One region of the Pantoea sp. LS15 genome, then DNA from elsewhere that is predicted to be linked to it. Evidence: predicted binding sites of a transcription regulator. Region 1 holds the regulator's gene; each other region holds the start of a gene.
The links. The regulator LexA, encoded in region 1, represses DNA repair genes until DNA is damaged. The targets are predictions, from matches to a motif close to TNCTGTATGTACATACAGNA.
Positions count from the first base shown of each region.

Region 2: the regulator LexA is predicted to act here: its motif matches at 1,689-1,708, upstream of dinB (DNA polymerase IV).
Region 3: the regulator LexA is predicted to act here: its motif matches at 1,706-1,725, upstream of mutH (DNA mismatch repair endonuclease MutH).

Region 1 is NZ_JAAVXA010000013.1:66,438-69,647, reverse strand. It holds gene plsB (glycerol-3-phosphate 1-O-acyltransferase PlsB) at 1-961, opposite strand, end outside; gene HED65_RS17570 (diacylglycerol kinase) at 1,116-1,484, shown strand; gene lexA (transcriptional repressor LexA) at 1,593-2,201, shown strand; gene dinF (MATE family efflux transporter DinF) at 2,265-3,210, shown strand, end outside.
Region 2 is NZ_JAAVXA010000003.1:28,737-31,946, reverse strand. It holds gene pepD (cytosol nonspecific dipeptidase) at 1-557, shown strand, start outside; gene dinB (DNA polymerase IV) at 613-1,671, opposite strand; gene nqrM ((Na+)-NQR maturation NqrM) at 1,780-1,980, opposite strand; gene nqrF (NADH:ubiquinone reductase (Na(+)-transporting) subunit F) at 1,983-3,206, opposite strand.
Region 3 is NZ_JAAVXA010000006.1:22,139-25,348, reverse strand. It holds gene ptsP (phosphoenolpyruvate--protein phosphotransferase) at 1-728, opposite strand, end outside; gene rppH (RNA pyrophosphohydrolase) at 741-1,271, opposite strand; gene mutH (DNA mismatch repair endonuclease MutH) at 1,955-2,647, shown strand; gene HED65_RS10795 (YgdI/YgdR family lipoprotein) at 2,776-2,994, shown strand; gene HED65_RS10790 (NADP(H)-dependent aldo-keto reductase) at 3,127-3,210, shown strand, end outside.

The DNA of each region.
Region 1 (3,210 bases):
GATAGAGCACATAGGAGAGAAGCAGGTAGTCCATGTGGCTGCGGTGGCAGGGGACATAGACAATTTCATGGCCATCGTGCGCCAGTTGGCGTACACGCTCGGCGTTATGGACGTTGATGCCCTGATAGAGACGGTTCCAGGTAAAGCTGAGAATACGATCGGACAGGCGAATCATCTCGTAAGAGAAGTTCGCTGCAATCTCTTCCATCAGTGCAATGGCGTTCTGCTGGGCTTTCTCATGCGAAATCTTCTTGCTGCGTGCTTCGTCTTCAACGGCACGGGCAATCGCTTTGGAGGCCAACAGCTTGTTGAACAGATCCTGACGCGCCGGGAGACGCGGCCCAACGGCAGCGAGGCGCTGACGGGCGAAGTGCATACGCGCTACGCGCGCCAGTTTTTGCGCGATGATCTTGTCGGTGCCATGCTCGTCCGCCATACGACGCAGCGAAACGGAAGGGGAGAAGCGCACAAAGCTGTCGCGTCCCAGCCAGGAGACCGCGAAGAACTTCTGGATGCCGTTAAGCATGCGCAGCGGTGGATTCTCTTCACCTTTTTCACGACCCGGGCGACGACCAAACATCACCGATACTGGCACCATCTGCACATCCAGATCAGGATTGCTGCGGTGCAGGTCGAGATAGTCATGGAACAGCTTGATGGACTCTTCTTTCGGCGTGTAATAGGTAAACACGCGCGGTCCACCGTGAATGAACACGTAGCGCGGCAGCAGCGTACCGTCAACTTCAAGCGGTTCAAGCGGGTCAGGTAAGTCATGCGCCAGGCATTGGGCGCGAAGCGTCAGTAAGTCTGCCTTCGAGTTATAAGGCAAAACGTACATAATGGGGCGCGACGTATCGAGCCCTAATTCCAGCGCGGGTTCTGCTGGGATAGACTTGCTTTTTACCAGGATGCTTAATGGTAAATTAAGTAATTTGTAGTAAATTCGTGGCCAGCCGGACATAAACGATGTAAAGCCTCTGGTTAATAATGCAATTGCGGCGCAAGGATAACAGAAAGCGCGCAAAATTTCTGTTGTTACCCGTCATACTTCAGGCGGCAGCGAAACGCGCTGCCACTCTAGTTACTGACGCTATTTCCAATAAAAGGTTCTTTTAATGGCCAATAATACCACTGGGTTAACCCGAATCATCAAAGCCGCCGGCTATTCCTGGAAAGGTTTCCGTGCCGCGTGGATCAATGAAGCCGCCTTTCGCCAGGAGGGCGTCGCCGCTATCATCGCGGTGATTATCGCCTGTTTCCTTGATGTTGATGCAATAACACGCGTTCTTCTGATCGGCTCCGTACTGTTGGTGATGATAGTGGAAATTCTCAATAGCGCTATTGAGGCTGTTGTTGACCGGATTGGCTCAGATTTCCACGAGCTCTCTGGCCGGGCAAAAGACATGGGCTCCGCTGCCGTGTTGCTGGCGATTATTACTGCGGTCATTACCTGGGTCACGCTGCTTTGGTCACATTTCCGATGAGCCTCGAGGAATAATTAAGTCCCTGGTTTTTTGTGCAGTTTTTGGTTCCAAAATCGCCTTTGACTGTATATACTCACAGCATAACTGTATATACACCCAGGGGGCGGAATGAAAGCGTTAACGACCAGGCAGCAAGAGGTGTTTGATCTCATCCGGGATCATATCGGCCAGACGGGTATGCCACCCACGCGTGCGGAAATCGCTCAGCGTCTGGGCTTCCGTTCTCCGAATGCTGCCGAAGAACACCTGAAAGCGCTGGCGCGTAAGGGCGTGATTGAGATTGTTTCGGGCGCGTCACGCGGTATCCGCCTGCTGGTGGAAGAAGAGACGGGCATTCCGCTGGTGGGGCGTGTTGCGGCCGGTGAGCCTTTACTGGCACAGCAGCATATTGAAGGCCACTACCAGGTCGATCCGGGGATGTTTAAACCAAGCGCTGATTTCCTGCTGCGCGTAAGTGGCATGTCGATGAAAGACATCGGTATTCTTGACGGTGATCTGCTTGCGGTTCACAAAACGCAGGATGTGCGAAACGGCCAGGTTGTGGTCGCGCGTATTGATGACGAAGTCACTGTTAAGCGTCTGAAAAAACAGGGTAATACCGTACAGTTGCTGCCTGAAAACAGCGAATTCTCCCCGATTGTGGTGGATCTTCGCGAGCAGAACTTCTCTATCGAAGGGCTGGCAGTAGGGGTGATTCGCAACGGCGAATGGCTGTAATCTCTTCCTGACAGGCTACGGCGTTGCTGTAGCCTGATTCCTTTACCTCTCCCGGTATTTTTCATGTCACTGCTGACGGCATCAGATAAGGCATTGTGGCGTCTTGCACTGCCGATGATTTTTTCCAATATCACCGTGCCCCTGCTGGGTCTGGTAGATACTGCTGTTATTGGCCATCTGGATTCACCTGTTTATCTTGGCGGTGTGGCGATTGGCGCGACGGCAACCAGCTTCCTGTTTATGCTGCTGCTCTTTTTGCGCATGAGTACTACCGGGCTCACGGCACAGGCATATGGTGCCAGAGATCCGCTGCGTCTGGCGCGCGCGTTGGTGCAGCCGCTCATTCTGGCGCTTGGTGCGGGGGCATTAATTGTTGTATTGCGCTCGCCCCTGATTGACCTCGCGCTTCACATCGTTGGCGGTAACGAGGCGGTACTGGAGCAGGCGAGACGTTTCCTTGAAATCCGCTGGCTCAGTGCACCCGCATCACTGGCTAACCTGGTTCTGCTGGGGTGGTTACTCGGCGTGCAGTATGCCCGCGCCCCCGTCATTCTGCTGGTGGTGGGAAACCTGCTCAACATTGTGCTTGATGTCTGGCTGGTAATGGGTCTGCATATGAACGTGCAGGGGGCTGCACTGGCGACGGTAATTGCCGAATACGGGACTTTTATCATCGGCCTGTGGATGGTCTGGCGTGTGCTGGCGATGCGCGGGATCTCTCTTGCGCTATTAAAAAACGCATGGCGCGGCAATATCCGTAAGCTGCTGGCACTCAACCGTGACATTATGCTGCGTTCACTTCTCCTTCAGCTCTGTTTCGGCGCGCTGACGGTTTTCGGGGCTCGGCTGGGGCCAGACATCGTTGCGGTCAATGCCGTATTGATGACGCTGCTGACCTTTACCGCTTACGCGCTGGACGGCTTTGCCTATGCTGTGGAAGCGCATTCCGGGCAAGCGTACGGTGCGCGCAAAAGCGGGCAGCTTCAGGATGTCTGGCGGGCAGCCTGTC
Region 2 (3,210 bases), on a different contig from region 1:
TGCTGGAACCCGTATCCACGGATAAAGCTGCGCTGACTACCCAGTCTCGTGACACCTTCGTTCAGTTGCTGAATGCAACGCCAAACGGTGTGATCCGCAACTCTGACGTGGCCAAAGGCGTGGTTGAAACCTCTCTGAACGTGGGCGTGGTGACCATGAGTGACGACAGTGCAGAGATCATCTGCCTGATCCGTTCGCTTATCGACACAGGCAAAGAGTACGTAGTGAGCATGCTGGAATCTCTGGGCACGCTGGCCGGTGCGAAAACATCGGCTAAAGGCAGCTACCCTGGCTGGCAGCCGGATGCAAGTTCTCCAGTGATGGCACTGGTCCGTGAAACCTATCAGCGTCTGTTCAACAGCACGCCGAACATTCAAGTGATCCACGCGGGTCTGGAATGTGGTCTGTTCAAGAAACCATATCCGAATATGGACATGGTCTCTATCGGGCCAACCATTACCGGGCCACACTCTCCGGACGAGCAGGTTCATATCGAAAGCGTGGGTCATTACTGGACGCTGCTGACTGAGCTGCTGAAAGCAATTCCTGTTAAGTAATTAGTCGTTTGATGCCCGGTGGCGCTTCGCTTACCGGGCCTACGGTTAAAACAATCTACAACCCTAATACTAGCTGTCGCTCTAACTGCGGATCCAGCAGCGTGACGTGCAATCCCACCAGCCTCACCCCTCGCCCTCCTCTTCGTTCTTCCCATGCCTTTTTCGCCGTCGCAACGAGATCCTCTTTATTCAGACGCGGCCAGACATGTTCCTGCGTGGTCTGCTGGAAGTCGTTGAATTTTAATTTGATACCCTGACGGGCAATGAGCAGATCCGGTTTCACCTTGAGCAAGCGTCGCTCCAGCTCAGGATAGAGCTGTTCCGTAATGATGGTTTCGCATTCAGACCAGTCATGAATGTCTTCAATCAGCGTTCGCTCAACACCAACGGATTTCCGCAGCCGTTCGCTGTTCACATCGCGATCGTCAATCCCCTGGCTACGCTCCCACAGCACGCGCCCAAACTTTCCAAACCGCTTAAGTAGCATAGCCAGATCGCTTCGCTGCACATCTTCACATGTCCGTAATCCCATACTTTCCAGCTTTACAGCGGACACTTTTCCCACACCAGGGATTTTGCCAAGCGGCAACGTTTTTAAGAACGCAGGCACCTCTTCAGGCGTGATGACGTACTGGCCATTGGGCTTATTTAAATCGGAGGCTATCTTGGCAAGAAATTTCACCGGAGCGACTCCTGCCGACGCGGTAAGATTTAACTCTTTAAAGATGGTCTGACGGATTTCCTGTGCCATCAGGGTTGCTGAGCCGTGGCAGTGTACGCTGTCGGTCACATCAAGATAGGCTTCGTCTAGCGACAGCGGTTCGATCAGAGAGGTGTAGCGGGAGAAGATTTCCCGAATATGAATTGAGGCCTCTTTGTAAGCGTCGAAGCGACCAGGTAAAAGAGTGAGATGAGGACAAAGCTTCAGGGCCATTGCGGTAGGCATGGCACTACGCACGCCAAATTTGCGCGCAGGGTAGTTGGCGGTGCTGATGACACCACGCTGAACGCGGCTGCCGCCAATGGCTATGGGAATATCCCGCAGCGCCGGATTGTCACGCATCTCCACTGCCGCAAAAAAGCAGTCCATATCAACATGGATTATTTTGCGCATAGTAAGCCCTCACTCATCACTGGATAAGTATACAGTAAATAAATGAGAATTGAGAAGCAGATGTAAAAATGCCGGGTGGCGACTTTGCCTTACCCGGCCTGTAAAAATTTAGATAATACGGTGCTGTTCGCGGGCCATTCTTTTTTTCCGGGCATCGCATGGCTCCGGGCAATCACAGACTTTTTCCATGCCAATGGAAGAAATACCGCCGCAACTCCCCTGAATGCTTTTACGCTTAATGATCCAGCCTAACGACATGCCGAGGATAACAAGCACGAAAACCACAAAGGTTGCCAGGAACGTCAGCATCATCAGCCTCCAAAATCGTCCAGTAGGATGTTCTCATCCTCCACGCCCAGATCTTTAAGCATCTTAATGACTGCGGCGTTCATTACTGGCGGGCCACACATATAAAACTCGCAGTCTTCCGGCGCAGGATGCTGTTTGAGGTAGTTTTCATACAGCACGTTGTGGATGAAGCCCGTATAGCCAGTCCAGTTATCTTCCGGCTGCGGATCGGAGAGCGCCACATGGAAGGTAAAGTTCGGGTTTTCACGCGCCAGCTGTTCGAACTCATCGTCGTAGAACATCTCACGCAGCGAACGCGCCCCGTACCAGAAGCTGATTTTACGCTGACTGCTAAGCCGCTTGAGCTGGTCGAAAATGTGCGAACGCATCGGCGCCATACCTGCGCCACCACCGATAAACACCATTTCGGCTTCCGTCTCTTTCGCAAAGAACTCACCAAAGGGACCGGAGATAGTTACCTTGTCGCCCGGCTTTAAAGACCAGATATACGATGACATGATCCCTGGCGGCGCATGCGGTACCGCCGGAGGCGGTGTGGCGATACGCACGTTAAGCATGATGATGCCCTTTTCTTCAGGGTAGTTAGCCATGGAGTAAGCACGAAGCGCTGGCTCTTTTACTTCCGACACAAAGCGGAAAAGATTGAACTTGTCCCAGTCGGCCCGGTATTCATGCGGGACATCGAAGTCAGCATATGCCACGGTGTGTTCCGGGCACTCAATCTGAATATATCCACCCGCCCGGAACGGAACGCTCTCTCCTTCAGGCACCCGCAACTTCAGCTCTTTGATAAACGTGGCTTTGTTATCATTAGAGATAACCTCACATTCCCATTTTTTAACGCCAAAGATCTCTTCCGGCAGCTCTATTTTCATGTTCTGACGTACAGCGACCTGGCAGGCCAGACGGCAGCCCTCTTTTGCCTCACGCTTTGTGATATGCGCCAGTTCGGTTGGCAGGATATCTCCTCCGCCCTCTTTCACCGTAACGCGGCACTGCCCACAGGAGCCACCGCCGCCACAGGCCGAAGAGACAAAGATCCCGTTGCCGGAGAGCGTATTCAACAGTTTATCTCCGGCGGGCGTGCGGATCTGGTTCTGCGGCTCGTCGTTAATATCAATCACCACGTCGCCGGAATTCACCAGCTTCGCACGTGCCACCAGAATAAGCCCTGATAACACCAGTACAATCAGCGTGAACATCGCCACGCCAAGCATAATTTCCATCAGT
Region 3 (3,210 bases), on a different contig from region 1:
TCAAAAATGGCTGCCGTCTCTTTTTGCGCACCTGCGGCAAAGCGTTTGCTGTAACGACGAAATTCATTCGCCGCCTCTTCCAGCGCAGCAGTAAGACGCTCGCGCTCAAGCGCTTCATCAAGCGTTGAGGCTTCGTAAACCTGCTCCATTAACGGCAGCGTGGCATCCATCCAGCCTTCTGCAATCGCCACACCTGGCGATGCCGGAAGGGCGCGAATGCGCGTGTGGCGATACTGACCGAAAAGTGCGGCAAGCTGAGACTGGGAGAGGATCGCCGCCATCTGCGTGGCCAGGGTAACGAGGAAAGACTCTTCGCTTTCATCGTACTGACGCAGCTCACGCTGCTGAACAACCAGCACACCAAGCAACTGGCGACGCTGGATAATCGGCACGCCAAGAAACGCGCGGAAGCGCTCTTCTTTTACGGAAGGGATGTATTTAAAACTGGGGTGTTTTTGCGCGTCGGCAAGGTTGATAGGTTCAGCCAGCCGCCCAACCAGACCCACGATACCTTCATCAAATGCGAGCGTTACGGTGCGTCCGCGCGGTTTTTTCAAACCACGGGTCGCCATCAGGTAATAGCAGCGCCGATCGTGGTCGGCCAGATACACCGAACAGACCTCGGTCTCCATCGCAAGACAGATGTCAGTGACCAGAATGTTCAGCGCCTCATTGAGACGCGGAGCACTGGCCACCTTCTCGACTATTTCTCGCAAGCGGGTGAGCATGATTTGCGTAGCTTAACCTCTTTTACGTCGCCAGGCAGGTGCGCTCTGCGGCTTAGGGGGGATCTCCTGAAGCTGCATTACCACACTTGCGAACTCTTTCATCACCCTACGGTAAACATCGCGTTTAAATGACACGACCTGACGAACAGGATACCAATAGCTTACCCAGCGCCAACCATCAAACTCCGGCGTACTGCTGGTTTGCATATTGATGTCTGAATCGTTGCCCACCAACTGCAACAGAAACCACTTCTGTTTCTGGCCGATACAAACCGGCTTTGTGTCCCAACGCACCAAACGTTTCGGTAACTTGTAACGCAACCAGTTGCGGGTGGAAGCCAGGATGCGAACATCTTTCCGGCTTAAACCGACCTCTTCAAAAAGCTCCCGGTACATCGCTTGTTCTGGGGACTCTCCTGGGTTGATCCCGCCTTGCGGGAACTGCCAGGAGTGCTGACCATATCGCCGGGCCCACATTACCTGGCCCTGACGATTACAAATTACTATTCCTACGTTCGGGCGGTAGCCATCGTCATCAATCACCGGACTACCCCAAACTAAACCTTATATATGAATGATTGTTTCACACTACAGGGAGGCGGTAAACCACTCTCTTACAGGCCTGCAACCTAATAACATTTGAATAACTCACAAATAAGTGCTGAGTTATAAACAGATAAGAGCCATCAAAGGGATTTTTATTCACCTTTTCTGTGGATATAGTTGTGAAAAAGTGTCTGATTACCGATGAACAACCTCAATCCCCGTCTTCGCCCCGCTTTCATCAATATTATATAATGATATTACTTTCATGTAGTTAAGTGTGTTATTGCAAACAAAATACAGAATAGCGTGACGATCATCACATCAGGGATCGTCGCGCTGATGAAAGATCGAACAGCGTCGGTTTTATCCACAGATTGTGCCAATAAGTTAGGCACAAATTGTCTGAAAATTCGATTTTCATCGCACGTCAAGGCTGTAAATTGAAACAGTAGTCAGGGTTATGCCCAGTTATCCCATTTTTCTGTGGATAACATGGTGTAAGATCCTGTTCATTGTCAGTGACCAGATTTGAACAACCGGTTTTTCTTCTCAGGTGAAACGATTTCAAACTAATAAAAAAACCTATAAATCATGCACATGGAATATTCGTACAGAAAAAGTTAAACTCTATCCACAGGGGACAATTTCTTCGTTTATTTTTTAATCAAAAGGTTATCTTCATGCATCCGCTTACACCCTTGCTTTCACCACCTTCCAGCGAAGGCCAGTTGCTCCAGCAGGCTCAACGCCTGGCTGGCTTTTCGCTGGGCGAGCTGGCGGCAATGGCCGGGATTCCGATCCCGAAGGATCTGAAACGGGATAAAGGCTGGACAGGCATGCTGCTTGAACTGTGGCTGGGTGCCAGTGCGGGGAGTAAACCAGAGCAAGATTTTGCGGCTCTTGGCGTAGAGTTAAAAACCATTCCCATAGACAGCCATGGGAAACCACTTGAGACCACCTTTGTCTGCGTTGCGCCATTAACCGGCAATACCGGTGTGACATGGGAAACCAGCCACGTTCGTCATAAGCTGAAACGCGTGCTTTGGGTACCGGTTGAAGGTGAACGCCACATTCCCCTGGCCGAGCGTCGCGTTGGTGCTCCGGTGCTCTGGAGCCCGAATGAAGAGGAGGAGCATCAATTGCGTCTGGACTGGGAGGAACTGATGGATATGATCGTTCTTGGACAGGTAGAGCGCATCACAGCCCGACACGGGGAAGTGTTACAGCTGCGTCCGAAGGCAGCCAACAGTAAAGCGCTTACCGAGGCGATCGGTGCGCAGGGCGAGCCAATACTAACGTTACCGCGCGGCTTTTATCTCAAAAAAAATTTCACCGGTGCGCTGCTTGCACGCCATTTTTTACTGAAAACATAGTTTTTTACTCATTTTGAGAGATCCCAAACATAATCATCTGGTTTTTAAGATTTTACCGCTTCCTCCTGTCGGTATATCGGGTTAATACTACACTATGATTTGATACCAGCCAGGTGAGGACGATAACGATGAAAAAATGGGCAGTGTTAATTTCAGCAGTCGGCTTAGCGTTTGCAGTATCGGGCTGTAGTAGTGATTATGTCATGGCGACAAAAGATGGTCGGATGATCCTGACCGACGGCAAACCCGAAGTCGATGATGATACCGGTCTGGTCAGCTACCGTGACCAGGAAGGTAATAAAATGCAGATTAATCGCGACGAAGTCTCACAAATTATCGAGCGATAAACAGAGAGAGGTCAGTCACTTGCTGGCCTTTTTGATTTTTCTCTTCCCCTTTTGCTTCCCCTCTGCCATGTTTATATTCCTTTGTCGGGAAGTTCCTGACGCGGTCTACATGTCTATTGAAGGAAGCCGGCTATGCATTATCACCGTATCCCCCACAGCTCTCTGGAGATAAGCCAACTGGGGTTGGGCACGATGACATTTGGTGAACAAAACAGC